Linked DNA regions of Azospirillum brasilense. The protein of the gene in region 2 interacts with the protein of the main gene of each other region in a pairwise test. Links are inferred from orthologs where the notes say so. Each region holds a gene or a part of one and is shown on either strand. Other genes may lie near its edges.

Region 1 (11,695 bases), on a different replicon or contig from region 2:
GGTGCGGACACGGATGCCCGAGCGGTCGGGCACGCGGTAGACGTCGCCCGGCTTCAGCACGCGGGTGAAGATGATCTCGCCACTGTTGTCGCGCACCTGGATCCAGCTGTCCTGCGTGGCGCGGAGCTGGATGCGCGAGGCCGCGTTCTGCGTGCCGTAGACCTTCGACGGCAGCGCCCCGTCCGCCGGAGGCGCCGCGGGGGCCGCGGGCGGCAGGCTGGCGATGGCCGGGGCGGCGGGGGTGAGCGGGGTCGGCTCCTGCGTGGCGCCCTCGGACTCGTCGTCCTCGGCCGGGGGCGGCGGGACGTTCACCATGGCCGAGGGCCCAGCGGTCGAAGGGGCGGCCGGAGCGGGAGCCGGGGCCGCCGTGGGAGCGCTCGGCTTGGCGGGAGCGGCCGGCGCCGGCTGGGCGACCACCGCCGCAGGGGCCGGGGCGGGCTTCGCCGGAGCCGAAGAGGCTGGAGCCGGGGCGGTCGGGGCCGGAGCGGCGGGAGCCGGAACCACCGGAGCGGAAGCCGCCGGAGCAGGCACCGCCGTGGACGCTCCACCAGCCGCCGGCGGGGCGGACACCGCCGGAACCGCCGGGGCGGGCGGAGCCTCCGCCATCACGGTCGGGACGGACGCCGGGGCGGCGGGCGTTTCGGCGGGAGCCGGCACCGACGCGGTTTGGCCGCCGCCATTCTGGCTGGCGTTGAAGGGCAGCGTGTCGAGCAGCGAGACCAGCCGGTCAGGCAGGGTCGGGACCAGATCGACCATCGAGCGGTCGGTCGCCGACAGATAGTACCAGCCGCCGTAGACGATGCCCGCCAGCACCATCGTGCCGAGCAGGACGGTGCCGCCGGGGATGCGGCCTTCCGGCACCGGGGTCGGGAAATAGAGCTGCTGGCTGCGCGTGCGGCCCGCCGCCTCGTCCTTGTAGCGGGTGAGGATGGTGTCCGGGTCGAGCCCCAGGCATTCCGCGTAGGAGCGCAGGAAGCCGGCGGCGTAGGTGGTGCCCGGCAGATCCTCGAACCGGCCCGCCTCGATGGCCTGCAGGTAGGGGTAGCGGATGCGCAGCATCGTCGCGACCTCGCGCAGGTCGTAGCCGAGGCTCTCGCGCGTTTCGCGCAGGGTATCGGACACGCTGGGGCCGGTCTGCGCCGCGCCGTCCTGCGCGGAGTCGTAGGAGCCGAAAACCTTGCGCTTGGCCATCATCTCAACCGTACCGTCGCCTCGGATGACTTATGGTCGCAGTCCCGGCATGGGTACGCCAGCCGCGGGGTCGGCGCAACCGGGAAAGACCTTGATCCTGCCCTCTTGTATACGCCCTTCGTCCAAACCGCTGTAACAAAACGCCGTCACGGCACAGCACAGCGCCGGATATGGCTCCAGGGTGGAGGAAGCGACCTTGGGCGCAAGCTTGGGCGGGGCCTCAGATGATGACGCCGTGGTCCTTGGCGAAGCTGCGCAGCTTGTCGCGCAGGCTGTGGTCACCGCGCAGATAGAGCCCGTTCATGTACTGGCGCAGCGCCGCCACGTCGAGCGAGCGCAACATCGTCTTCACCGGCCCGACCGAGGGCGGCGACATCGACAGGGTGCGGAAGCCGATGCCGATCAGCGCCATGGCATCCAGCGGCCGGCCGGCCATCTCGCCGCAGATGCTGACCGGGACACCGGCGTCGCCGCAGGCCTCGACCAGCCGCCGCAGCAGGCTCATCATGGCCGGCGACAGCGGGTCGTAGCGGCCGGAGGTGCGCGGGTTGCCGCGGTCGCTGGCGAAGATGTACTGGGTCAGGTCGTTGGAGCCGACCGACAGGAAATCCACCCGCGGCAGCAGGGCCGGCAGTTGCCAGAGCAGCGCCGGCACCTCGATCATCGTGCCGACGCGCACACGGCTGGGCGGTTCGCCGCCCTGACCCTCCAGACGGGCGATCTCCAGGTCGAGCAGGCGGCGGGCGGCGTCGAACTCCGCCACCTCGGCGATCATCGGGAACATCACCGACAGCGGACGCCCGGCGGACGCCCGCAGCAGGGCGCGCAGCTGCTGACGCAGCAGCGACGGGTGGTCCAGTCCGATGCGGATGGCCCGCCAGCCGAGCGCCGGATTCTCCTCGCCCTCGCTGGCCGCGATGTAGGGCAGCATCTTGTCGCCGCCGACGTCGAGCGTGCGGAAGACCACCGGCTTGTCGTCGGTCTGGTCGAGGATGCGCGCATAGAGGTCGGTCTGCGCGTGGACGTCCGGGTAGGTGGAGCGCACCATGAAGGGGATTTCGGTGCGGTAGAGGCCGATCCCCTCCGCCCCGCTGGCCTTCAGGTGCGGCAGGTCGATCAGCAGGCCACAGTTGAGCTGGATGGAGATCGGCACGCCGTCCCGGGTGACCGAGGGCAGCGCGCGGATCGCCTCGTACATCTGCTCCTTGCGGGCGCGCAGGGCGACGGCCTCGGCGAAGGCCATCTGGATGTCCTCCGCCGGGCGGACGAAGGCCTGCCCATGGTCGCCGTCGACGATCACCGGATCCAGCGGCTCGATCCGGTTCAGCGCGTCGGGCGCCTGCACCACCGGGATGTTCAGCGCGCGGGCCACGATGCAGACGTGGCTGGACGGCGACCCCTCCTCCAGGATCACCCCGCGCAGGCGGCGCTGGTCGTAGTCGAGAAGCTCCGCCGGCCCCATGGACCGCGCGACCAGGACGATGTCCTCCGGCAGCGTGCCGCCGTCCGCCTCCGACTTGCGCCCGGCGAGGTGCTGGAGCAGCCGGTTGGTCAGGTCCTCCAGGTCGAGGAGCCGTTCGCGGATGTACGGGTCGGTCAGGTGGCTCATGCGGGCGCGGGTGTCGTTCTGCACCTGCTGCACGGCGCCTTCCGCCGTCAGGCCCATGCGGATCGCCTCGCGGATGCGCGACAGCCACCCGCGGTCCTCCGCGAACATGCGGTAGGTTTCCAGAATGTCCTTGGGCTCGCTCAAGCCGGCCAGCGCCGCCGCGTTCAGCAGGTCGTCGATGGCGCTGTGCATGGTGGCGATGGCGGCGTTCAGCCGCGCCAGCTCGCTCTCCGCGTCCTCGGACACCATCTGGCGGATGGTCAGCTGCGGGCGGTGGATCACCGCCAGCCCCATCGCCAGACCACTGGCCAGCGACGTGCCCGACAGGCGGGCCGGCAGCAGCGCCGGATCACCGGTGGAGGCGACCTCCTGCGGGTTGACCAGCTCGCCCTGGGCGACCAGCTCGGCCACCACCATGGCGATGGTCTGGAGCGTCTCGACCTCGACCTCGGTGTAGCGGCGGCGGTCCTTGTGCTGGATGACCAGGACGCCGCGGACCTTGCCGCCGCGCAGGATCGGCACGCCGGCCAGCGACAGGAACGGGTCCTCCCCCGTTTCCGGGCGGTAGGCGAAGCTGGGGTGCGACGGCGCGTTGTCCAGCGCGATGGGCCGCGCGTGGCCGGCGATGTCGCCGACGATGCCCTCGCCCACGCGCAGGCGGGTGTTGTGCACGGCGTCCTGGTTCAGGCCGAGCGTGGAGAACAGCTCCAGCACCTCGCCCGCCCGCATGACGTAGCAGGAGCAGACGTCCGCCCCCATCTCCATGCCGATCAGGGTGACGATCTTGTCCAGCCGCTCCTGGCCGGAGCCGGAGCCCGCCATGACGTCGCGCAGCCGCGCCAGCAGGCGGCGCGAGGCGGCGCCGTCGAAGCCCGGCGAGGCGGAGGGGATGTCGCCCACGACGCCATTCATCTCATGCCGCCCCCAGGATGGCCGATTGACCGGTGGCCGACCGGCCGATGTCCGGCTGCTCATCGGCGTCAATGTGCGGGGAGCGGGCGGCCAGCGCCGCTTCGGCTTGGACAATCAGGTCGCCGATGATCTCGGCCACCGGCTGCTCGCGCGTGACTAGCCCGACGCTCTGGCCGGCCATCAGCGAGCCGCTCTCCACGTCGCCGTCGATCACCGCGCGGCGCAGCGCGCCGGCCCAGAAATGCTCGATCTCCAGAATGCCTTCGTCGCGCGTCTTCTCGCCGCGGTCCACGCGGGCGATGACTTCGCGCTGAAGCTCCATGAAGCGCTTCGACCCGGCGTTGGTCAGCGCCCGCACCGGGATCACCGGAAAGCGCGGGTCGATCTGCACGGACGCCTGGGCGTCGCGCGCCGAGGCCTTGATGAAGACCTGCTTGAAGCGCTGGTGCGCGATGGATTCGGTGGCGCAGACGAAGCGGGTGCCGATCTGCACGCCCGCCGCCCCCTGCTCCAGGTAGGACAGGATGGCCTCGCCGCGCCCGATGCCGCCGGCCACGAAGACCGGGACCTCGCGCAGGTCGGGCAGGATCTCCTGCGCCAGGACGGTGGTGGAGACGGGGCCTATATGGCCGCCGGCCTCCGTGCCCTCGATCACCAGGGCGTCGATGCCGAGCTTGACCATCCGCCTGCCGCTGACCAGCGTCGGGGCGAAGGTCATGGCGCGGGCGCCGCCGTCCTTGATGCGCTTGATGGTGGCGCCGCTGGGGAAGCCCCCGGCGATCACCACGTGGCTCACCGCCAGCTCCCGGCAGACGTCGATCAGACGATCGAGTTCCGGGTGCATGTTGATGAGGTTGACGCCGAAGGGCTTCGCGGTCAGCGTCCGCGTGGCGGCGATCTCCGCCGCCAGCAGGTCCGGCGGCATCGAGCCGCAGGCCAGCACGCCGAAGCCCCCGGCGTTGGAGATGGCGGAGACGAGGTGGCGCTCCGACACCCAGCTCATCGCACCGCCCATGATGGCGGTGCGCGTGCCGAGGAAGGCGCAGCCACGCTCCCACAGCCGGTCGAGTCGGGCGCCTGCGACCGCGTCGGACCTGGCGTCGGTCATCGCCGCCCCTCCCCCTTCACCGCGACTCAGGCCGCGTCCAGCCCGTAGGCGGTGTGCAGCGCGCGCAGCGCCAGCTCCGCATACTCCTCGGCGATCAGGACGGAAATCTTGATCTCGGAGGTGGAGATGACCTGGATGTTGATGCCCTTGTCGGCCAGCGCCTTGAACATGCGCTGCGCGACGCCGGCGTGGCTGCGCATGCCGACGCCGATCACCGACACCTTCACCACGTTGGCGTCGGAGACGATGCGCTTGTAGTTCAGCTCGGCCTTCGCGTCCTCCAGCACCTTGACGGCGCGGGCGATATCGGCCTTGCCGACGGTGAAGGTCATGTCGGTGGACTTGCCGTCTTCCGACACGTTCTGGACGATCATGTCGACATTGACGGCGGCGTCGGTCAGCGGACCGAAGATGCTGGCCGCCACGCCCGGACGGTCGGCGACGCCGATGAGGGTGATCTTCGCCTCGTCGCGGCTGTAGGCGATGCCGCTCACAACTTCCTTTTCCACGATCTCGTCCTCGTCAACAACAAGGGTACCGGGAAGCGCGCTGCCGGCGGCCTCCTCGAAGCTCGACAGAACCTGCACGCGCACGCGGTGGTTCATCGCCATCTCGACCGAGCGGGTCTGCAGGACCTTCGCCCCCTGCGACGCCAGCTCCAGCATCTCCTCGTAGGTGATCTTGGAGAGCTTGCGCGCCTTGGTGACGATGCGCGGGTCGGTGGTGTAGACGCCGTCCACATCGGTGTAGATGTCGCAGCGGTCGGCCTTCAGCGCCGCCGCCAGGGCGACCGCCGAGGTGTCGGAGCCGCCGCGGCCCAGCGTGGTGATGCGGCCGGTTTCGGTCACGCCCTGGAAGCCGGCGACCACAGCGACCTCGCCGGTGTTCATCCGCTTGTCCAGCTCCGCCGTGTCGATGGACACGATGCGCGCCTTGCCGTGCGTCTCGTCGCTGTAGATCGGAATCTGCCAGCCGAGCCAGGACCGCGCCTGGATGCCGAGCGACTGCAGCGCGATGGCGAGGAGACCGGAGGTCACCTGCTCGCCCGAAGCGACGATGGCGTCGTACTCGCGCGCGTCGTGCAGCTTGTCGATGTCGTTGCAGTATTTCACGAGCTGGTTGGTCACGCCGGACATCGCCGACACGACGACGGCGACCTGATGCCCCGCCTTGACTTCCTGCTCGACCTTTCGGGCCACGTTCTTGATGCGGTCGATGTCGCCGACCGACGTGCCGCCGAACTTGAGGACGATCCGCGCCATACCTCACACCATGTCTGGGCCGGCACATAAGCCGGCAGTCCGCGCCCCCGCTCTACCGTTGCCGGCGCGGGGCGGCGTATCCATACTCTGTCGCTCACAGCGAGGCAAGTTCGCCCCGCAATTGTTCTCGCAATCCAAGCATACGGGATTTCTTTCATGACCGCGACCGCCGGAACCGCAGGCACCGCAGGCACTGTCGACCCCCAGGACATCGCCCGCTTTTCGGCCATCGCCGCGGAATGGTGGGACCCCGCCGGCAAGTTCCGGCCCCTGCACCGGCTGAACCCGCTGCGGCTGGCCTACATCCGCGACACGCTGTGCCGCCGCTTCGGCCGCGACCCGCTGGCGGCGGAGCCGCTGAAGGGCCTGCGCATCGTAGACATCGGCTGCGGCGGCGGCCTGCTGTCGGAGCCTATGGCCCGCATGGGCGCCACTGTGGTCGGCGTGGACGCGGCCGAGCGCAACGTCCGCACCGCCGCCGCCCACGCCGCGGAGACCGGCACCCCCGTCGACTACCGCGCCACCACCGCCGAGGCCCTGGCCGCCAGCGGCGAGCGCTTCGACGCCGTGCTGGCGATGGAGGTGATCGAGCATGTCGCCGATGTGCCGCTGTTCGTGAAGTCCTGCGCGGAGCTGACGGCGCCGGGGGGGGCGCTGTTCCTGGCGACGCTGAACCGCACGCCGAAGTCCTTCGCGCTGGCCATCGTCGGGGCGGAGTACATCCTGCGCTGGCTGCCCCGCGGCACCCACAACTGGCGCCAATTCCTGCGCCCTGGCGAACTGGCCGCCGCCGTGCGCGCCGAAGGGATGGCGATCCGCGACCTGACCGGCATCACCTACAACCCGCTGTCCGACGAGTTTCGGCTGAACCCGCGCGATCTCGACGTGAACTACATGGGCTGGGCGGAGCGGGCCTGAACGTACAGAGCATCGGCGACGCGTACGGACGTACATACGTACGCGTTGCCGATGCTGGCGCTGATGTTGGCTGCAGAAGCGGTGGCATCGGGAGCCGCACAACGAAAAAACGGGAGGGCCGGCGGCTCTCCCGTTTTTTTCATGTTCACAGGAAACGCGCCTTACGCCGCGTGGCTGGCTTCGTGCTGGGTCAGCAACGCATAGATCGCGTCCGCCGAGTCCGAACCGCGCAGCTTCTCGCACATGGACTGGTCGCGCAGCAGGCGCGACACACGGGCCAGCGCCTTCAGATGGTCGGCGCCGGCATGATCCGGAGCCAACAGCAGGAAAATCAGATCGACCGGTTGCTCATCGATCGCATCGAAGTCGATGGGCCGCTCCAGCCGGGCGAAGACGCCGTGGACACGGTCGAGGTTGGGCAGCTTGCCGTGCGGGATGGCGATGCCATGCCCTACGCCGGTGGTGCCCAACCGCTCGCGCTCCAGAAGGACGTCGAAGATCGCCCGTTCGTGCTGGCCGGTCAGCTCGGACGCCTTGCGCGCCAAGTCCTGCAGGGCCTGCTTTTTGCTGCCGGCCTTCAGGTTCGGGAGAATGGCGTGCGGCGTGATGAGATCGAGCATGACGCTTTGGGTGTGGTTGGAACAGAGACCGGACTCAGGCGCCGGCCTTCTCCGCCGGGTCGACCCAACCGATGTTGCCATCGGCGCGGCGATAGACCAGGTTCAGGCGGCCATGGGCGCCGTTGCGGAACATCAGGGCCGGAGCGTCGGCGAGCTCCATGCGCATCACCGCCTCGCTGACCGCCAGGGTCGCGATGTTGGTTTCCATCTCGGCGATCACGATGGGCTGCGCCTCCTCGGCAGCGGCCTCTTCGCTCTCCACATGGGCCTCGTCCTTCTCCGCTTCCAGGATCTGGTAGCGGGCCGGGAAGGCTTCCTGCGCGGGGGCTTCGACGCTGTGGTGGTCGCGCAGACGGCGCTTGTAGCGGCGCAGGCGCTTGGCCAGCTTCTCGCACGCGGTGTCGAAGGCGGGGTACGGCTCGGTGGCGTCGGACGCGCTCTGAAGGACGATCCCACGACCGACATGGACCTGAATGTCGGCCTTGAACAGATGCGCTTCGCGCGTCAGGACGACGTTGGCCTCGATCGGCTTGTTGAAATACTTGCCGACGATGGTGTTCAGGCTGTCCGCGACGTGGGTGCGCAGAGCGTCGCCAACGTCAAGCTGCTTGCCTTTGACGGTCAGTTGCATTTTGGGATGTTTCCAATCTGGTCCGCGATAGACATAGGACGACGGAAGGCCGCCACGTGCGGACGGGGACCATAGTGACGGCGGTATGGGCTGTCAATCAAGGACGGCCCCCTCCCGGCCCGGTTACATGCGTGACATCTTGGCACGGCGTCGCTGCACCGATGACGGAATGCGCATCGCTTCACGATACTTCGCGACCGTCCGGCGCGCAATGTCGATCCCTTCACCACGAAGGATTTCGACGATTTTATCGTCCGACAGCACGTCCTCGGGCTTCTCGGCGTCGATCATCGCCTTGATGCGGTAGCGCACGGCCTCCGCCGAGTGGGCCGCCTGCCCGTCGGCCCCCTGGATGGCGGAGGTGAAGAAATACTTCAACTCAAACACGCCGCGCGGCGTCGCCATGAACTTGTTGGTTGTGACGCGACTGACCGTGCTCTCGTGCATGCCGATTGCTTCGGCGATGTCGCGCAGGATCAGCGGCTTCAAATGCGAGACGCCGTGGATGAAAAAGGCGTCCTGCTGCCGGATGATCTCGCTGGCCACCTTCAAAATCGTGGTGGCGCGCTGGTGCAGCGACTTGACCAGCCAGTTGGCCGACTGGAAGCGCTCGGTGATGTATTCCTTGTCCGCCTTGTTGCGGGCGGTGCCGGAGATGCGCGCGAAATAGCGGTGGTTGACCAGCACCCGCGGCAAAGTGTCCGGGTTCAGGTCGATCAGCCAGCCGCCGCCGGGGTTGGCGCGCATCAGGATGTCGGGGGTGACGAGCTGGGCGGGCGTGTGGTCGAAGCTGAGCGCCGGCTTGGGGTTCAGCTTGCGGATCTCCGCCACCATGTCGGCGACGTCCTCGGCGTCCACGCCGCAGACCTTCATCAGCGCCGGCAGGTTGCGCGCCGCCAGCAGCTCCAGATGGTCGAGCAGGGCCTCCATCGCCGGGTCGAAGCGGTTCTTCTCGCGCAGCTGAATCGCCAGGCACTCTTTGAGCGAGCGCGCGAAGATGCCCGGCGGGTCGAAGCGCTGGCAGGCGGCGAGCACCCGCTCCACCCGCTCCGGCGCGCAGCCGAGCTGCCCCGCGAGGCTCTCGACCTCCAGCCCGGTGATCCAGCCGGCCTCATCCAGCATGTCGATCAGCGCCAGACCGATGAGCTGGTCGCCAAGGTCCGGCAGGTCGATCTTCAGCTGCTCGGTCAGATGGTCGCGCAGGCTCTTCTGGCCGGTCAGCGTGGCTTCCAGGTTGGACTCGTCGTCCTCGAAACCGCCGCGGCCGCCACGTTCCTGCCAGGAGCCGTAGACGTCGCTGGAACCGTCCGTCCCGTCGGAAAAACGGTCGTCGGAATAGACATTCTCGAAATCGGTGTCGAGAGGCGCGTCGGAGGCCGACCCCATCGTCTCCGACGACGTCATCTCCACCGTGTCGCGGGTGCGCCCGTCGGTCATCGGCGGCTGGCGCTCCTCCGGCGCGGCGAGGTCCACTGCCCCCCGCTCGCCCCCACCGTCACCGGCACCGTCGCCCCCGGACTCGCCGCCGCCCTCACCGGGGCCGCCGTCGCGCTCCAGCAGGGGATTCTGCTCGATCTCGCGGTCCACGAAGTCCGACAGTTCGATGTTCGACAGCTGCAGCAGCTTGATGGCCTGCTGCAGCTGCGGAGTCATCACCAGGGACTGGGTCTGACGAAGATCGAGGCGTTGGCTGAGCGCCATGGGCAGGGAAACCGCACTAGAGGCTGAACCGGTCCCCGAGGTAGACCCGGCGCACGTCCTCGTGCGCCACGATCTCGGCCGGCTCTCCCTCCATTAGTACCACACCATCGTGCAAGATGTATGCCCGATCGACGAGGTCGAGGGTTTCACGCACGTTGTGGTCGGTGATGAGCACGCCGATGCCGCGGTCGCGCAGGTGGCTGACCAGTTCGCGGATGTCGTTCACCGCGATCGGGTCGATGCCGGCCAGCGGCTCGTCGAGCAGGATGAAATGCGGCTGGGAGGCCAGCGCGCGGGCGATCTCGACGCGCCGCCGCTCGCCGCCCGACAGCGCCAGCGCCGGGGCGCGGCGCAGGTGGGTGATTGAGAACTCCGCCAGCAGCTCGTCCAGCATCTGCTCGCGCGTGTCGCGGTTGGGCTCCACCACCTCCAGAACGGAGCGGATGTTGTTCTCCACCGACATGCCGCGGAAGATCGACGCCTCCTGCGGCAGATAGCCGATGCCCAGCCGCGCCCGGCGGTACATGGGCAGCGCCGTGATGTCCTGCCCGTCGAGCAGGATAGTGCCGGAGTCGGCGGCGATCAGCCCGGTGATCATGTAGAAGCAGGTCGTCTTGCCCGCCCCGTTGGGGCCGAGCAGGCCGACCGCCTCGCCGCGCTGGACCGTCACGGTCACGTCGCGGACGACCGGGCGCTTCTTGTAAGCCTTGCCCAGATGCAGGGCCACCAGCCCTTCGGCCGGGCGCACGTCGGTGGCGGGTTGCCCCGCCGGGTGACCCGACGCATTCGGGGCGGAAAGGGTCGGACCGCCGAGGTCCCGGTCTTCGATGTCCATGGCCATTGATTCGCTGCCGGGTCGGTCAGGGCTTCGCGGCGGGCGTACCGCCCGATTGCGCGGCGGGCGTACCGCCCGATTGCGCGGCGGGCGTACCGCCCGATTGCGCGGTGGGCTTGCCGCCCGCCTGGGCGGTGGGCCGGCCAGCCGGCGCCCCCGGCTCCTGGCCGGGGATCAGAAGGCCCATCACCCGCCCGCCGGTGGCGGGGCCGGCGATCACCCGGTTGACCCTGGTCTTCATGTTCATCTCGGCGGCGTCGCCATTGAGCTGGTTGTCGTTGCGGGTGATCTTGACGTTGCCCAGCAGCACCGCCGTCTCGTCGGCCACCGAATAGACCAGCTTGTCGGACAGCGCCACGTCGGTCGCGGTGGTCACCACCACGCTGCCCGCGCCGTCGATGCGCTCCATCTGGGTCGAACCGTCCGGCATCTTCTTGAGCTGGCCGATCAGGATGTCGGCGCGCAGCCGGTCGCCGTTGGCGATGCGCACGGCCACGGCGTCGCCGCGGGCCACCGTCAGGTTCTTGGCCTCGTAATATTCCAGCGTGTCGCGCGCCGTCACGATGTCGGTGCGGGTGACCAGCTTCAGGTTGCGCCCGGTGACCACCGCCACCTGCTTGTCCACGTCGTAGACGCCCCGTTCGCCGAAGACCTCCTGGGTCGGGCTGACGATGCGCACGTTGCCTTCGGCGAGAAGCTGGAACACCTCGTTCCCCTTGCCGGGCACCTCCCGGTAGTAGGCGGTCAGCACGTCGGCGTAGACGGTGCTGTCGCTGCGCTTGGCCGAGGCGTTGCCACGCGCCACATAGGCGCGCACGTCCTGATGCCATTCGATGGCCTGATCGGCGTTGACCTCGACCGGGTTGGGTCCACCGCCGAGGCCGGGCAGCCCCTGGGCCACCGCCGGG
Region 2 (17,148 bases):
GGGGGACCGAGGGGCCACCTTTGCCTTCACCGTGCCGGTTGCCGGAGAGGATGATGCGCCCTGAGCCCCCATTGCCGCCCGAATTATCCCCGTCGGACATGACGGTCTTCGTCCTGGACGACGACGAAGCGGTGCGCGACTCCGTCGTGATCCTGCTGGAATGCGAGGGCTTCCGGGTCGAGGGTTTCGCGTCCCCCATCGCCTTCTTGGAATCGGACGCGCCGTCGCGTCCCGGCTGCCTGCTGGTCGATGTGCGGATGCCGCAGATGAGCGGGCTCGACGTGCAGGAGCGCTTGGTGCAGGAGGGGCGCGGCCTGCCGGTGATCGTGATGACCGGCCACGCCGACGTGCCGCTGGCGGTGCGGGCCATGAAGGCCGGCGCCGTCGACTTCGTGGAGAAGCCCTTCGACGAGCAGGCCCTGATCGGCAGCGTGAAGACCGCCCTGGCCCGCGCCGTTCCAACGCCTGCGCCGCAGGCCGCCCAAGCGCCCGCCCCGTCCCCAGCCGCCCCCGCCGCGTCTCCGGAGGTGCTGGAGCGGCTGTCCTGCCTGACGCCGCGGGAGCGCGACGTGCTGCAATGGCTGGTCGAAGGCAAGTCGAACAAGGTCATCGCCTTCGAGCTGTCCATCAGCCCGCGCACCGTCGAGATCCACCGCGCCCGCGTGATGGAGAAGATGCGCGCCGACAGCCTGCCCTCGCTGGTCCGCATGGCCCTGGCCGCCGGGATCGCCCCCAAAGGGGAGTAATTCGGGTCGCCGGGCGACGCTGGCGGCGACTGATCCACATCAAAACCGCGCCCGATAAGGGGAACTCCGTATTCCGGCACCGCCGGTCGGCTTCTATCTTCCCTGTAACGCCCCACGACGGGCGTCATTCCGCGTGATTTCCGATGCTGGAGGCAGTCTTGGCCGAACCGGGCGATAGCATCGTCTACATCGTCGACGACGACGAGCCGGTGCGGGACTCGATGAAGGCGCTGCTCGAAGCCTGTGCCTTCGAAGTGCGCGACTATGCGTCGTGCCAGAGTTTCATGGATCAGTACAACGGCAAGCCGTCGGGCTGCCTCGTTCTCGACCTGCATCTGCCGGTGATGAGCGGGCTGGAGTTCATCGAGCGCTTCGGCGCGAACCTGCACGGCCTGCCCGTCATCATGGTGTCGGGGCGCGGCGATCCCGCGACCTTCGCCCGCGCGCGGGAAGCCGGCGTGACCGCCTTCTTGGAAAAGCCGTTCGAAGAGGACCAGCTCCTTGACGCGGTGCAGCGCCTGCTGCCAGCCTGACCGTCCTTCTCGGTCCTGAGAGGGCCGCCGTTCCCCGGACAGGGTTCGTGAGACACCGTCCGCAGCGGAGCGCGCCCATGGCGTCCGAAGAATCCTTTTCCCGCCCCCTGTCTGCCCTGGAGGCCGTGCGCAGCCGCCGCAGCGTCCGCGCCTTCACCGCCAAGCCGGTGCCGCGCGCCGTGGTGGAAGAGATCCTCGACGCCGCCAGCCGGGCGCCCAGCGGGTCGAACATCCAGCCTTGGAAAGTCCACGCGGTGGCCGGTGCTGCGCGCGAGGCGCTGTCGGCGGAGCTGCGCGCCGCCCATTTCGACCCGGCGGATGACCAGGCAGGCGCTGAATACACCTATTACCCGACGCAGTGGTTCGAGCCCTATCTGGCGCGGCGCCGAAAGATCGGCTGGGACCTCTACGGCCTGCTCGGCATCGCCAAGGGCGACCGGGAGGCGATGGCTCACCAGCACGCCCGCAACTACGATTTCTTCGGCGCCCCGGTCGGGCTGTTCTTTACCATGGACCGGCGGATGGAGCAGGGAAGCTGGCTCGACGTCGGCATGTTCATGGAGAATGTGATGGTGGCGGCGCGGGGCTTCGGGCTGGACACCTGCCCGCAGGCCGCCTTCATCACGTACCACCGCATCGTCCGCCGCCATCTCGACATCCCGGACACCGACATCCTGCTGAGCGGCATGGCGCTGGGCCACGCCGACCCCGACGCGCCGGAAAACCGCCTGGAGACCGAGCGCGCACCGGTCGCCGACTTCACCCGTTTTCACGGCTTCTGATATCCCCGCCTTGTCGGCCCCTGTTGTCGGCCCCTGTTCGCGATGTGCGTTTTCGCACAGGCGTCGGCGGGCCGTGGCGGCACTCTCCAGCTGCGCCGCGAAGCGCTGGCCTGACCGTTCCATCCCGGCAGGCTCCGCCCCGCGTCCTGTTTCCTGCGGCTTGGAGTGTTCCGACGATGGCTCTGCTCGATGATCTTGTGGTGCAGACCGCCCTGTTTCCGCTGGTGGTCGGCGTCGCCGCCGTCGGTGTGGTCCGTCTCGCCGGCGGGCGCACGCGGGGTCCCCGGTTGGCGGCGGCGGGTGTTGCCGCCGCCTTCCTGGCGGCCTACGCGCTGATCGTCGGCCTGCCCGCCCTGCCCCCGCCCTCCAGCATGGGCCGCCTGTTCTGGAGCGCGGTGGCCGGTCTGGTCATCGGCGTCGGCGCCGACCTCGCCGGGCTCGACCGCCGCCGCGGCACTTGGCTGCTCGGCGCCTGGGTGACGGCGGCGCTGCTGTGGATCGCCCTGCCGGTGCTGCCGGGCAGCCTGGACACCATCACCGCCGCGGTCCTTCTGCTGGCCGGCGGCTGGATCGCCCTGACGCGGACCGCCGGCGAGGGCGAGGGAGCGGCGACGCCCGGCGTCGCCCTGCTGGCCGCCGCGGTAGCGGTGGGCGGGGTGGCGCTGGTCGGCGCCTCGGCCTCCGTCGCCCAGCTCGCCTTCGCGCTGGCCGCGGCCACCGGCGGCCTGCTGCTGTGGAACTGGCCGGTGGAGCGCCACGCCTGGGGCAACGCCGGTCAGGCGGCGCTGGGCATCCTGGTCCTGCTGGCCGCCACCCTGACCTTCTTCTCCTCCGCCCACGCCGAAGCCCTGCTGCTCGTCCTGCCGGCCTTCTTCGCCGACCGGCTGCGCGACCGCCTGCCCCTGCCGCGCACCGCCGCGGGGCGGGCCATGGGCACCGTGGCGCTGACCGCCATCGCCCTGGTGCCGGCCGTCGCCGCCGTGGGCGTCGCCTTCCTTCTCTCCGCCGGTTCCGACGTGTCCGGCTACTGACCCACCCCATTCATCCCGTTCCATCCGACAAAGGACTTCCGAATCATGAAGCGTCTTCTCTCCGCCGCCGCCCTGTCCGCCCTCGTCGCCCTGCCGATGACCGTCCAGGCCGCCCCGGTCGCCTACAAGCTCGACCCGGCCCACACCGCGGTGGTCTTCATCGTCGACCATCTTGGCTTCTCTAAGGCGGTGGGCAGCTTCAACACGGTGGCCGGCGAGCTGTCCTTCGACAAGGACGCCGCGGACAAGAGCAGCCTGTCGGTGACCATCGACACCACCAGCATCGACACCAACCACGCCAAGCGCGACGAACACCTGAAGTCGCCGGACTTCTTCAACGTGAAGGAGTTCCCGAAGCTGACCTTCAAGAGCACGAAGATCGAGAAGACCGGTGACAAGACCGGCAAGCTGCACGGCGACCTCACCCTGCTTGGCGTCACCAAGCCGGTGGTCCTCGACGTGACCTTCAACAAGGACGGCGTCAGCCCGGCCAGCAAGCAGGAGACGGTCGGCTTCTCCGCCCGCGGCACGATCAAGCGCTCCGACTTCGGCATGAAGTACGGCGTGCCGAACATCGGCGACGACATCCAGATCATCATCGAGTCCGAGGCGGTGAAGGCGTAAGGCGCGCCGTCAATCCTCCTCCGCCGCCTGCCGGACCCGCTCCCGCAGGCGGCGGGTGTCCAACAGGACCAGCGCCCCCCGCCGCTTCTCCAGCAGCCCGTCGCGCTTCAGCGCGCTCAGCTCCCGCGAGACCGCCTCGCGCCGGGTGCTGACACGGGCGGCGAGGTCGGCGTGGGGCGGCGGCGGGGAGATGGTGGCGCTGTGCTCCCCCCGCCCGTCCGGCCGGGCCAGCCGCAGCAGCTCGGCGTAGATGCGGTGGCGCACGTCCAGCGTGTTGAACTCGTTCACCCGCGTGGCGAGCTTCCGGATCTCCCCAGCCAGCAGGACCATCACCTGGTCGCAGACGTCGGGGTGGCGGTGGATGCAATCGCGGAACAGCGCGGCGGGCATGCAGGCGACCGTGGCGTTGGTCACGGCGACGATCCCCGCGGAGCGGGCCTTCCCGTCGATGGCCGCCAGCTCCCCGAAGAACTCCCCGGCGGGAATGTCGCGCAGGATCACCGTCCGCCCGGAGATCGCGCGGATTGTCACCCGGACCAGACCGGCGGCCACGACGAAGACGTCGGTCCCCTCATCCTCGAAATCGATGATCCATTGCCCGGCCTCCACCCGGCGCCAGACGCAACGGTCCTCCAGCGCCCGCAACTCGTTGGGGGACAGGGAGCGGAACAGCGCCGCCCCAGCCAGCGTTTCGGTCCGGCGCCTCATGAACGGGAATGGGTGTCGGGCTGTGGCATGGCGCGGGATGATCTCATAGGATACCGAAGGACGCCACGCAGAAGCCGAGACCCACAGCCCGAGACCGCCGACCAACATGAACGAACGTCCCATCGCCGCCCGGAACCGTTCATGACCGGGATCCGTTCATGAAACGCCGGATCGAACGCCCGCTGCGCCTGTTCACCGGCCTGACGCTGTTCACCTTCGTCATCACCCATTTCCTGGCCCACGCCGCCGGGCTGCTGCTGCTTCCGGGAATGGAGGTGGCGCGGCGCACCCTGCTGTGGGCCTGGGACACGCTGCCGGGGCAGGCGCTGCTCGCCGGCTCCTTCGTCACCCACGCCGGGCTGGGGCTGTGGGCGCTGTACCGGCGGCGCCACCTGCGCATGCCCGCCGGGGAGGCGTGGCAGCTGGGGCTCGGCCTGTGCATCCCACTGCTGCTGATTTCCCACGGCATGGCCGGGATGCTGTCGGACGACCTCTACAACGACCCGCTGACCTACCCGCGGGCGATCGTCCTCTACTGGATCACCGCGCCGGAAACCCTGCTGTGGCGCCAGCTCCTGCTGCTGGTGATTGTGTGGATACACGGCTGCATCGGGGTGCGCGGCTGGCTGATGACGAAGCCATGGTACCGGCGCCGCGCCGCGCTGCTCGGCGCCTTCGCCATGCTGCTGCCCCTGCTGGCGCTGGCCGGGATCGTCAACGCCGGCTGGGACGCCGAGCGCCGGGCCGCCGCCGACCCCACCTATCTGGAGCAGTTCCGCCCGCCCGCCGCCGGCACGCCGGAGGCGGAGAACCGTGCCGCGCTGGCGGCGATCAGCGGCGGCGTGTTCAACACCTACGTCCTGCTGCTGGTCGGCACGCTGGGGATGCGGCAGTACCGCAACTGGCGGGCGCGGGCGACCAGCCCGGTGCGCATCGCCTATCCCGGCGGACGCACAGTGACCGTCCCGCGCGGCACCTCCGTTCTGGAGGCCAGCCGGGCCAACGGCGTCCCGCACACCGCGCTGTGCGGCGGGCGGGGCCGCTGCTCCACCTGCCGCATCCGGGTAACCGAGGGGGTGGACGCCCTGCCGCCGCCCAACGCCACCGAGCGGGCGGTGCTGGAGCGGATGAAGGCGCCGCGCGCCGTCCGTCTCGCCTGCCAGCTCCGCCCGGTGGCGCCGCTGTCGGTGACGCCGCTGCTGTCGGCGCGGGACAACGGCCGCACCTTCGCCGTCACCGCCCCCATGGACAGCGGGCGGGAGCTGGCGATCACCGCGCTGTTCGTGGATTTGCGGGGATCGACCTCGCTGGCGGCGGAACGGCTGCCCTTCGACGCCCTGTTCATCGTCACCCGCTACGTCCAGGTGGTCACCGACGCGATCCGGCGGCACGGCGGCTACGTCATCGCCATCGCCGGCGACGGGGTGATGGGCATGTTCGCCAACGAGGAGGACCCCACCGCGGCGGCGGCCAGCGCGCTGCGCGCCACCGCCGACCTGTGGCGCGACATCGAGGTGCTGAGCCGCGACCTCGCAGAGGAGCTGGACCAACCGCTGGCCTTCGGGGCCGGGGTGCATTCCGGCCTCGCCGTGGTCGGGGCGGTGGCCTGCTCGGAGGACGGATCGCTGCAGTTCATCGGCGACACCGGCAACGTCGCCGCAAGGCTGGAGGAGATGACCAAGACGCTGGGCGCCACCGTGATCTTCTCCGACGCGGCCGCCGAACTGGCGGGGCTCCGGCGGCTGGAGCATCTGGAGCGCCGGGAAGTGTCGATCCGGGGCCGCGACGGCACGCTGGGGATACGGACGGTCCAGCGCCAGGAGGATTTGCGGGCGCTGCTGGAGAGTGCTGGCGCCTGAAGAAAAGAACCCCCGCCGGAGGGCGGGGGTTTTCGATTGTCAGAGCGGATGGGACATCAGAGCAGATGGGCCTGGGCCAGAACCTCGTTGCCGCCGCGCCAGATCATGTCGAGCGCCACATAGGTGATGATGGCGAGGCCGATCCAGCCGATCCAGCGATGCTTGTGCAGCACATGCGCGATCATGTTGGCCGCAGCACCCATCAGGACGACGGAGAGCAGAAGGCCGATGACCAGGACCGTCGGGTGATCCTTGGCCGCACCGGCCACCGCCAGCACGTTGTCCAGCGACATCGACACGTCCGCCACCACGATCTGCCAGACCGCCGCGCCGAAGGTGGTCGTCGCCACCGCCGCGCCGACCGCGGCGTCCCCGGAGCCGGTCCCGGCCAGCGCCTCGTCGGGCGTCACCTCGTCCGCCCCTCCGGAGTGCAGTTCACGGAACATCTTCCAGCAGACCCACAGCAGCAGCACGCCGCCGGCCAGCGTCAGCCCGATGATGGCGAGAAGCTGCGTGGTGATCAGCGCGAAGAAGATGCGCAGCATGATGGCCGCGCCGATGCCCCAGACGATCACCTTGCGGCGCTGCTCCATGGGAACGGCGGCGGCGGCCATGCCGACCACGATGGCGTTGTCGCCGGCGAGAACGAGGTCGATGGCGACCACCTGCCCAAGGGCGGTGAGCTGCGACCAGAGATCGACGCTTTCCATATCAAAATCTCTTCGAAGGCTTCGGTTGGGCTCAATAGCGGTGTGCGGTCATCTCTTTTCTTGGGGCTTGCGCCTGAAACAGCGGCCCTGGGGGTTCTGTCGCACGAATCCAACCACAGCGCAGCAGGTTTAGCGTGCAGCGGTGGGTTGCATCGGATGTGGGGGCGGAATCAATCCGGCGCGCGCAGACGGTAGCCGACACCGGTCTCGGTCAGGATGTGCAGGGGGCGCTCCGGTTCCGCTTCGATCTTCTGGCGGAGCTGACGGATGTAGATGCGCAGATACTGCACGTCGGTGTCCGCACCCCAGACCTCCTTCAGGATGAAGCGGTGGGTCAGCACCTTGCCGGCATGGGCGACCAGCAGGCGCAGCAGGTCGTATTCGCGGGGCGACAGTTTCACCTCGGCGCCGCGGACCGTCACGATCCGCCGGACCAGATCGACAGCCAGGTCGCCGCTGCGGAACAGCGGGCGCTCCCCCTGCTGCTGCAGGCGGTGGCGCAGGGCGGCGCGGATGCGGGCGAGAAGCTCGTCCATGCCGAAGGGCTTGGTCACATAGTCGTCGGCGCCGAGGTCCAGCGCCTCCACCTTGCCCGCCTCGTCGGCACGGCTGGACAGCACGATGATCGGGGCGGCCACCCCGTCGGCGCGCAGGCGGCGGATCACCTCCAGCCCGCCGATCCCCGGCAGGCCGAGGTCGAGCACCAGCAGGTCCGGCGGGCGCCGCCGCACCGCCTCCAGCGCGCCCGCCCCGTCCTCCGCCTCGGCGATGTCGTAGCCCTGGGCGGACAGGGTGGTGCGCAGAAAGCGGCGGATCGGCGGCTCGTCGTCCACCACCAGGACGCGCAGCGGCAGCGTATCCGACCTCATGGCGTCATCTCCTCAATGCCGGGCTCCTCAAGGCCGGGCAGCGCGGCGGCGGCGGGCATGGTCAGGGTGAAGACGGCACCGGAGCGGTCCTTGCGGTTGCCGGCGGCAATGGTGCCGCCCATCGCCTCGACGAAGCCGCGGCAGATCGCCAGCCCCAGCCCGGTCCCGGCGCGCTGCCGGTCCTGGGCCTGGACGCGGTAGAACTTGTCGAAGATGCGCTCGACATCCGCCGCCGGGATGCCGTCGCCCTCGTCCCGCACCTCGATGCGCACCCGACCGCCCTCCCGCGACGCCCCGACCTGGATCAGCGAGCCTGTTGGCGCGTATTTGGCCGCGTTGTCCAGCAGATTGAAGAGAACCTGTTCGAACAGCACGTCGTCCGCCTCCAGCATCGGCAGGTCGGCGGCCAGATCGACGTCCACCCGGTGCCCGGCCAGGATGCGGCCCGCCCGCCCCAGCGCGCTGCCCACCGTCTCCGCCAGATCGACCGGGCCGGTGCGCGGGCGGATCGCCCCCGATTCCAGCCGCGTCATGTCCAGCAGGTTGGCGATGAAGCGGTTCAGCCGCTCCGCCTCCTCCTGGATGGTCGCGGCGAGGTCGCGGCGCGACGCCTCGTCCATCCCGGCGCCGTAGGCGGTCAGGCTGGTCGCCGACCCCAGGATGGAGGCCAGCGGCGTCCGCAGGTCGTGGGAGATCGAGGTGAGCAGGGCCGAGCGCAGCCGCTCCGTCTCGGCGGCCAGACGGGCGCGGTCCACGTCCTCCGCCAGGGTGACGCGCTCAATGGCGAGTGCGGCCTGATCGGTCAGCGCGTCGAGCAGGCGGCGCTGGTCGGGGGTCAGCAGGGCGCCGGGCTTGCCGGTGCGGGCAGTGTCGGTGTCGATGCCGACCACCCCGACCGGACCGCGCCCGGTGCGCAGGGGAAGGAACAGCCACTTGGCGCCGGGCAGCGTGTCCGAGCCGCGCCCGGCGGGCCGGTTGTTCTCCCAGGCCCAGACGGCGGCGGCGAGGTCGGCCTCGCGCAGTTCGTCCTCCGGCGGGTAGCCGGCGCGGACGGACACGGTGTCGCCGTCGGGCAGCAGCAGGACCACATGCACCTTCAGCATCGCCGCGATCTGGTGGGCGGTCGCCCACAGCAGGTCGTCCATGGTGACCACGCCGGCCAGCTTGCGGCTGAAGCCGTAGAGGTCCTCGGTCGTCTTGGCGCGCAGCCGGGCGGTGACGGCCTGGGCGCGCACGCGGGCGGTCAGGTTGCTGGCGATCACCGCGACCACCGCGAAGAAGAACAGCGCGACGATGTTCTCCGGATCGGCGATGGAGAAGGTGTAGAGCGGGTTCAGGAAGAAATAGTTGAAGGCCAGGATGCTGGCGACGCAGGCGTAGAGCGACGGCCCCAGCCCACCGGTCACCGCGCTGGCCAGCACCGCCGTCAGGAACACCAGCCCGATGTTGCCGACATCCAAGATCAGATGCAGCAGGTGCCCGACGCCCAGCGCCAGCGCGACATAGCCGGTGGCGGCGGCGTAGGGCCACCAGGACAGCGCCGGACGCCGAGGGGCCGCGGTGCGCACCGTCTTGGGCGGGATCGGCTCCTCGGCGTCGTCGGCAATGACGTGCACGCTGATGCCGCCGGCCTGCCGGATCAGCCGGAAGGCGATGGAACTGCGCAGCAGCTCCGCCCAAGGGCCGCGGTGGGACTTGGCGATGACGATGTGGGCGACGTTGTTGGTCCGCGCATACTCGACCACCGTTCCGGCGACGTCGCCGCCGGGGATGGTCACCGCCTCGCCGCCCAGCTTCTCGACCAGCCGCAGCGCGTCGGTGATGCGGTCACGCTCGGCCTCGCTCAGGCGCAGGCTGCGCGGAGTCTCGACGTGCAGCGCGGTCCAATGGGCGCGCAGCCGCTCCGCCTGACGGCGGGCGTAGCGGACGACGGCGGCGCAGGCCGGGTCCTCGTTCACACAGACCAGCAGCCGCTCCCCCGCCGCCCAGGGACCGGCGATGGCGTGGGCCTGCATGTGGGTGAGAAGCTGCTCGTCCACCCGCTGGGCGGTGCGGCGCAGCGCCAGTTCGCGCAGCGCCGTCAGGTTGCCGGGGGAGAAGTAGTGGCGGATGGCCCGCTCGGCGGTGCGCGGGACATAGACCTTGCCGTCCTTCAGCCGCTGGATCAGGTCGTCGGGCGTGATGTCGATGACCTCGATGTCGTCGGCGCGGTCGAGGATCGAGTCCGGCACCGTCTCGCGCACGCGGACACGGGTGATCCGGGCGACGACGTCGTTCAGGCTCTCCACATGCTGGATGTTCATCGTCGTGTAGACGTCGATCCCGGCGGCGAGGATCTCTTCCACGTCGAGGTAGCGCTTGGCGTGGCGGCTGCCGGGGGCGTTGGTGTGGGCCAGCTCGTCCACCAGCACGATGGCCGGGCGCCGGACGAGGATGGCGTCGAGGTCCATCTCGTCGAGCCGGCGCCCCTTGTAGTCGATCTTGCGGCGCGGGATGACCTCCAGCCCGGCAAGCAGCGCCTCGGTCTCGCGCCGGCCATGGGTCTCGACCACGCCGACCACCACGTCCACCCCGTCGCGCCGCTTCGCCTGGGCGGTCAGCAGCATCTCGTAGGTCTTGCCGACGCCGGGGGCCGCGCCCAGGAACAGCTTCAGCCGCCCGCGCCCCTCCCGCGCCGCTTCGCGCAGGAGCGCTTCGGGCGAAGGCCGGGCGGCGGCGGCGGTTCGGTCGTTCGGCATCGGGGGCGGCTTTCGGAACGGATCGGCGGCCCCGGCCCCTCCCCCGCCCGCGCGGGAGAACGGACGGGACCGCCTTTTGACCTTCAGCTAATGCGTCGCCGAGGCGGCGTCGAGGGCGAGATTGAGCCGCAGCACGTTGACCACCGGCTCCCCCAGCGGTCCCAGCGGCGAGGGCTCGGTGTTCAGGGTGATCAGGGCGCGGACCTGGGCCTCCGTGATGCCGCGGGCGCGGGCGATTCGGGGGACCTGGAAGTCGGCGGCGGCGGGCGAGAGGTGCGGGTCGAGGCCGCTGGCCGAGGTGGTCACCAGCTCGACCGGCACCGGGGCGTTGGGATTCTCGGCCTTCAGCCGCTCCGTCTCCTCCCGCACCCGGTCGGCCAGTGCTTGGGACGTCGGGCCGAGGTTGGAGCCGCCAGAGGCCGCGGCGTTGTAAGGCGCCGGCACGCTCTTCGACGGGTCGGCCGGGTCCGGCCCCAGCGTGGCGGAGGGTCGCCCGTGGAAATAGCCCTCCCCGGTGACACTCTGGCCGATCAGGGCGGAGCCGACGACCGTTCCGTCCCGCTCGATCAGGCTGCCGTTGGCCTGATGCGGGAAGACGGCTTGGGCGATGCCGGTGACGGCCAGCGGATAGACCAGCCCGGTCACCACGGTCAGCGCGGCGATCATGACGAGGGCGGGGCGCAGTTCCTTGATCATGGCGGGTTCCTCACACGAGGCCGATGGCGGTGACGAGCAGGTCGATCAGCTTGATCCCCGCGAAGGGCACGATCAGGCCGCCCAGCCCGTAGATCAGCAGGTTCCGGCGCAGCAGCCGGGCCGCCCCCACCGCGCGGTAGGCGACGCCGCGCAGCGCCAGCGGGATCAGCGCCACGATGATCAGCGCGTTGAAGATGATCGCCGACAGGATGGCGCTCTCCGGGCTGGCAAGCCCCATCACGTTCAGGGCGCCAAGCTGCGGGTAGAAGGCCAGGAACATGGCGGGGATGATGGCGAAATACTTCGCCACGTCGTTGGCGATGGAGAAGGTGGTCAGGGCGCCGCGGGTCATCAGCAGTTGCTTGCCGATCTCCACGATCTCGATCAGCTTGGTCGGGTCGCTGTCCAGGTCGACCATGTTGCCGGCTTCGCGCGCCGCGACGGTGCCGGTGTTCATCGCCACGCCGACGTCGGCCTGGGCCAGCGCCGGGGCGTCGTTGGTGCCGTCGCCGCACATGGCGACCAGCTTGCCCCGCGCCTGTTCGTCGCGGATCAGCTGAAGCTTCATCTCCGGCGTCGCCTGGGCCAGGAAGTCGTCCACCCCGGCCTCCGCCGCGATGGCGGCGGCGGTCATCGCGTTGTCGCCGGTGATCATCACCGTCTTGATGCCCATCTGGCGCAGGGCCGCGAAGCGCTCCCGGATGCCGCCCTTGACGATGTCCTTCAGATGGATGACGCCGAGCAGCCTGCCGTCGCGAGCGACGGCCAGCGGCGTGCCACCGGACTTGGCGACGCGCTCCGCGATGGCTTGGACCTCGCGCACCGCCGCCTCCAGGGCGGGATCGGGGCGCAGCGCGGTCACCGTGTTGCCTTGGTTGGCGACGCTCTGCCCATAATTCCGCACATGGGACAGCACCGCGTCCACCGCACCCTTGCGGATCGTCACGCCGTCGCTGTCGATGCCGCTCAGCCGCGTCTGGGCGGTGAAGGGCACGAACCGGGCGTGCAGACCGGCCATGTCGCGGGCGCGGATCCCGTAATTCTCCTTCGCCAGGACGACGATGGAGCGGCCCTCCGGCGTCTCGTCGGCCAGCGAGGCGAGTTGGGCGGCGTCGGCGAGATCGCGGTCGGCCACGCCGGGGATCGGCAGGAACTCCGCCGCCTGCCGGTTGCCCAGCGTGATCGTGCCGGTCTTGTCGAGCAGCAGCGTGTCCACGTCGCCCGCCGCCTCGACCGCCCGGCCCGACATGGCCAGCACGTTGAAGCGGACCAGACGGTCCATGCCGGCGATGCCGATGGCCGACAGCAGCGCGCCGATGGTGGTGGGGATCAGCGTGACGAACAGCGCCGCCAGCACCAGCACCCCGACCGAGCCGCCAGCATAGGCGGCGAAGCTGGGGATGGTCGCCACGGCGATGACGAAGATGACCGTCATGCCGGCCAGCAGGATGTTCAGCGCGATCTCGTTGGGCGTCTTCTGCCGCTGCGCGCCCTCCACCAGCCCGATCATGCGGTCGAGGAAGGTGTTGCCCTGGGCGGCGGTGATCCGCACCTTGATCCAGTCGGAGATCACCTGCGTGCCGCCGGTCACTGCCGAGCGGTCGCCGCCGGACTCGCGGACGACCGGGGCGGATTCGCCGGTGATCGCGGCCTCGTTGACGCTGGCCACGCCCTCCACCACCTCGCCGTCGGAGGGGATGAGGTCGCCGGCCTCCACCAGAACGAGGTCGCCGGGCTTCAGGAGGGTGGCCGGAACGCTTTCCCAGCCCTCGCCCGCCAGCCGCTTGGCGGTGGTCTCCGTGCGGGTGCGGCGCAGGCTGGCCGCCTGGGCCTTGCCGCGTCCTTCCGCCACCGCCTCGGCGAAGTTGGCGAAGAGCAGGGTGAACCACAGCCACAGCACGATCTGCAGGGAGAAGCCGATCCCCCCGGCGCCCGTCAGCCCGGCGCCGGTCAGCAGGTCGCGCAGGAACAGCAGCGTGGTCAGCGCCGCCACCACCTCCACGCAGAACATCACCGGGTTGCGGGCCATCAGCCGCGGGTCGAGCTTTCGGACGGAGCCGGCGATGGCGGGCAGGAGGATGGCCGGGTCCAGCAGCGTGGAGGCCGGAGTCCGGGTGGCGGTTTTCGAATGGGTGTCCATGGATGGTCCCCGGTCAGAAGAGGAGGCCGGCGCGCATCGCCAGATGCTCGGCCACCGGGCCGAGGGCGAGCGCCGGGAAGAAGGTCAGGCCGCCGACGATCAGGATGACCCCGGCCAGCAGCCCGACGAACAGGCCGCCGTGGGTCGGGAAGGTGCCGGCCGAGGCCGCGCTGCGCGTCTTGGCGGCGAGCGAGCCGGCGACCGCGATCATCGGCACGATGACCAGGAAGCGGCCCACCAGCATCCCGGCGGCCAGCGTCAGGTTGTACCAGAGCGTGTTGCCCGACAGCCCGCCGAAGGCGCTGCCGTTGTTGGCCGCCGCCGAGACGTAGGCGTAGAGCGCCTCCGAGAAGCCGTGCGGCCCGGCGTTGGCGAGGGAGGCGAGGCCGGTGTCCAGCACCACGGCGAAGGCGGTGCCGCCCAGCATCATCAGCGGCAGGCAGAGCACGGCGAGCATGGTCATCTTGACCTCCTTCGCCTCCAGCTTCTTGCCCAGATACTCCGGCGTGCGCCCGACCATCAGACCGGCGACGAACATGGTGACGATGGCGAACAGCAGCATGCCGTAGAGGCCGGCCCCGACGCCGCCGACGATGATCTCGCCCAGCATCATGTTGACCATCGGCACCATGCCGCCCAGCGGCATGAAGCTGTCGTGCATGGCGTTGACCGCGCCGCAGGAGGCCGCCGTGGTCACCGCGGCGAACAGGGCGCTCATGGCGATGCCGAAGCGGGTCTCCTTGCCCTCCATGTTGCCGGCGGCGTTGTCCAGCCCGAGGGCGGCAAAGGCCGGGTTGCCCTGGGCCTCCGCCCAGTAAACGACGGCGACACCGATGAAGAACAGCAGGCCCATGGCGGCCAGTATGGCCCAGCCCTGCCGCTCGTCCCCGGCCATGCGCCCGAACAGGTTGGTCAGCCCGGCGCCGATGGCGAAGATCGACAGCATCTGAACCAGATTGGTCAGGGCGTTCGGATTCTCGAAGGGATGGGCGGAGTTGGCGTTGAAGAAGCCGCCGCCGTTGGTGCCCAGCATCTTGATCGCCTCCTGCGAGGCGACGGGGCCGAGCGCGATGGTCTGCTTGACGCCCTCCAGCGTGGTGGCGTCCACCGTCCCGGCCAGCGTCTGCGGCACGCCCTGCCAGACCAGGAACAGCGCGTAGAACAGGCTGAGCGGCAGCAGAAGGTAGAGCGTGCCGCGGGTCAGGTCGGTCCAGAAATTTCCGACCGTCCGCGCCCCGGCGCGGGTGAAGCCGCGGACCAGAGCCACGGCCAGCGCGATGCCGGTCGCCGCGGAGACGAAGTTCTGCACGGTCAGCCCGGCCATCTGCACGAGGTGGCTCATCGTGCTTTCGCCGCCGTAATTCTGCCAGTTCGTGTTGGTGACGAAGCTGGCGGCGGTGTTGAAGGCGAGATCGGCGGGGACCGCCGCCATGCCGTTGGGGTTCAGGGGCAGGACGCCCTGCAGGCGCTGCAGCGCGTAGAGCAGCAGCAGGCCGGCGACGTTGAACAGCAGCATGGCGACGGCGTAGGTCACCCAATGCTGTTCCGCCTTGGTGTCCACCCCGGCCAGCCGGTAGAGCCCGCGCTCAAGGGGGCCGAGCAGCGGCGAGAGCAGCGTGCGCTCCCCGTTGAACAGCCGCGTCATGTAGCCGCCGAGCGGGCGCGCCACGGCGGCCACGAGGGCGGCGAAGAGCAGAATGTGAATCCAGCCGCTGACGGTCATGGGAGTCTCCTCAGAACCGTTCGGGGCGGATCAGGGCGTACACGAGGTAGCCCAGCAGCCCGGCGACGACGAGGCCGCCGAGCGCGTAATCGACGATCATGGCCCGTCCCCCTCACAAGCGGTCGCAGGCGTGCACATAGGCGATGGACGCAGCGAAGAAGGCCGCGGTGATCGCCAGCGCGATGATGTCCAGCATGGTTGCCTCCGGGGCGCGTCCGGAGAGCCGGGCGCGCGTCAGCGTGGATCGGATGCCGGCACGGCTGTGTCCGGCACGATCAGGCTGCGCCCGATGCGCGTATAGATTCGAGGGGGGCGGTGGGGGGCGCGAAATATAGGGTGCGTATATGACAGGACGGTAAGTGTATGAAATGGCGAGGTTCTTTCCCCCACCCCGGCCCTCCCCCGCTATCGCAGGGGAGGGAGAAGCAAGTCCCCTCCCCTGCGATAGCGGGGGAGGGTTAGGGAGGGGGCACCGTCAGCACCCCAGCACCCCCCTCACCCGCCCGGCGTTTCCTCCATCCGGCGGAGCAGCATATCGCACGGCCCCTGGAGATGCTCCCGCATCAGGAACTCCACCCGCCCGCTCTGGCGGCGGGCGATGGCGTCGAGGATGCGGCGGTGCTCCTCGTTGTACTGGCGCAGGGTGGGGCCGTCCTTCTCCATCTCGAGGACGTCGTAGATCTTCGGAACCCGGTAGACGGTCTGAAAGGAGCGGTTGAACAGCCCGCTCGGCACCAGCCCCATCAGGGTGGTGTGGAAGCGCTGGTTCAGCAGGCGCCACTGCTCCAGCGCCTCCCCCTCCAGCGGGCTGTCGCCGGCGATCAGCGCCTCGGCGCGGTCGAGGCCGTTGCGCAGCGCCCGCTCCACGTCGAGCGGCAGGCCGCGCTCCGCCACGATGCGGCAGCCGTGCCCCTCCAGCAGGGCGCGCATCTCGTAGCTTTCCAGAAGGTCGCGCCGGGTGAACTGGCGCACCGTGTAGCCGCGGTTGGTCTCGTAGGTGACCAGCCCTTCCCGCTCGGCCGCCACCAGCGCCTCGCGGATCGGGGTCCGCGACACGCCGAACTGGGCGGCCAGTTCCGCCTCCTTCAGCTTGGTGCCGGGGAGCAGCTTGCCCTCCAGCACCCGGTTGCGCAGGGCGGTCATGATGGAGCCAACCTGTTCGGACCGGACGGTCCCGGTCGCCTTCTCATCGCTGAACGGGGTCACGGTGTCCTCCGGCCGGGGCTTCGGGCACCGACGGTTGGAAAATGGCGGGGCAAGGGATTGCGTTCTATCGGCGGCGCAGGAATCGCACAAGCAGAACGCTCATCAGGATCGTCCCGAACAGCCGCAGCGTCTGCAGGGTGAGGATGAAGGGCACGTCGGCGGCGCTGCCCAGCGCCACCACCGTCACCGAATCCAGCCCGCCGGGGCTGGTCGCCAGATAGGCGGTCAGCGGGTCCTTGCCGGTCAGCGTGACCAGCAGCCAGGCGGAGCCGAGCGACATCGCCACCAGACCGAAGGTGGACAGCAGCATCAGCGGCACCGACGCCACCAGATCGCGCAGCAGCTCCCGCCGGAAGCGCAGGCCGGTCGTCCAGCCGATGATCGTGAAGGCGACGGCGATCAGCCAAGACGGCGAATCCAGCACCACCAGCCCGGTCATGTTGAGCGTGCCGCCGAGCAGGATCGGCCCCAGCAGCGCCCCCGCCGGAAGCCGCGTCACGGTCCCGGCCCAGCCGCCGGCCAGCGCGACCGCCACCAGTGCCAGCGTCGAGGCGACGGAGGCCGACGGTGCGGGAACGGCGCCGGGAACGGCGATTGGCACCGGAACGCTGCCCAGCAGGAAATGGCAGACCAGCGAGGCCAGGACGACGACCACGATCACCCGCAGATACTGCATGACGGCGACAAAGCGCGGATCGCCGCCGAAATCGCCGGCCATGGCGATCATCGCCGGGGCGGCGCCCGGCATGGTCCCCCACAGGGCGGTGCCGCCGGGAAAGCGGC

What was found.
Region 1: the proteins of H1Q64_RS26810 (region 2) and ptsN interact in binary tests that used the Escherichia coli proteins (3 or more experiments, as listed by UniProt). The link is inferred for Azospirillum brasilense from one-to-one orthologs.

Annotation. Positions count from the first base shown.
Region 1 is NZ_CP059450.1:1,561,412-1,573,106, forward strand. What follows is about bases 5,892-8,715. They hold ptsN (PTS IIA-like nitrogen regulatory protein PtsN), read right to left. Parts: upstream 7,621-8,715; coding sequence 7,162-7,620; downstream 5,892-7,161. Other genes in these bases: H1Q64_RS20555 (aspartate kinase), read right to left, coding at 5,892-6,082; ubiG (bifunctional 2-polyprenyl-6-hydroxyphenol methylase/3-demethylubiquinol 3-O-methyltransferase UbiG), read left to right, coding at 6,239-7,000; hpf (ribosome hibernation-promoting factor, HPF/YfiA family), read right to left, coding at 7,655-8,251; rpoN (RNA polymerase factor sigma-54), read right to left, coding at 8,375-8,715. Also shown: H1Q64_RS20540 (helix-turn-helix domain-containing protein), read right to left, coding at 1-1,194; ptsP (phosphoenolpyruvate--protein phosphotransferase), read right to left, coding at 1,412-3,712; H1Q64_RS20550 (NAD(P)H-dependent flavin oxidoreductase), read right to left, coding at 3,714-4,820; more of H1Q64_RS20555, read right to left, coding at 4,847-5,891; more of rpoN, read right to left, coding at 8,716-9,952; lptB (LPS export ABC transporter ATP-binding protein), read right to left, coding at 9,969-10,793; H1Q64_RS20585 (LptA/OstA family protein), read right to left, coding at 10,813-11,695. UniProt on the Escherichia coli protein: Seems to have a role in regulating nitrogen assimilation.
Region 2 is NZ_CP059452.1:23,379-40,526, reverse strand. The notes cover bases 7,659-10,966. They hold H1Q64_RS26810 (sensor histidine kinase), read right to left. Parts: upstream 10,601-10,966; coding sequence 7,859-10,600; downstream 7,659-7,858. Other genes in these bases: H1Q64_RS26805 (K(+)-transporting ATPase subunit C), read right to left, coding at 10,688-10,966; H1Q64_RS26815 (response regulator), read right to left, coding at 7,659-7,862. Also shown: H1Q64_RS26860 (PAS domain-containing sensor histidine kinase), read left to right, coding at 1-64; H1Q64_RS26855 (response regulator transcription factor), read left to right, coding at 99-746; H1Q64_RS26850 (response regulator transcription factor), read left to right, coding at 905-1,279; H1Q64_RS26845 (nitroreductase), read left to right, coding at 1,357-2,061; H1Q64_RS26840 (hypothetical protein), read left to right, coding at 2,238-3,092; H1Q64_RS26835 (YceI family protein), read left to right, coding at 3,138-3,716; H1Q64_RS26830 (Crp/Fnr family transcriptional regulator), read right to left, coding at 3,726-4,424; H1Q64_RS26825 (adenylate/guanylate cyclase domain-containing protein), read left to right, coding at 4,583-6,283; H1Q64_RS26820 (TerC family protein), read right to left, coding at 6,340-6,993; more of H1Q64_RS26815, read right to left, coding at 7,164-7,658; more of H1Q64_RS26805, read right to left, coding at 10,967-11,296; potassium-transporting ATPase subunit KdpB, read right to left, coding at 11,307-13,436; potassium-transporting ATPase subunit KdpA, read right to left, coding at 13,450-15,159; H1Q64_RS26790 (K(+)-transporting ATPase subunit F), read right to left, coding at 15,170-15,259; H1Q64_RS26785 (GntR family transcriptional regulator), read right to left, coding at 15,655-16,365; H1Q64_RS26780 (AbrB family transcriptional regulator), read right to left, coding at 16,430-17,148. UniProt on the Escherichia coli protein: Member of the two-component regulatory system KdpD/KdpE involved in the regulation of the kdp operon. KdpD may function as a membrane-associated protein kinase that phosphorylates KdpE in response to environmental signals.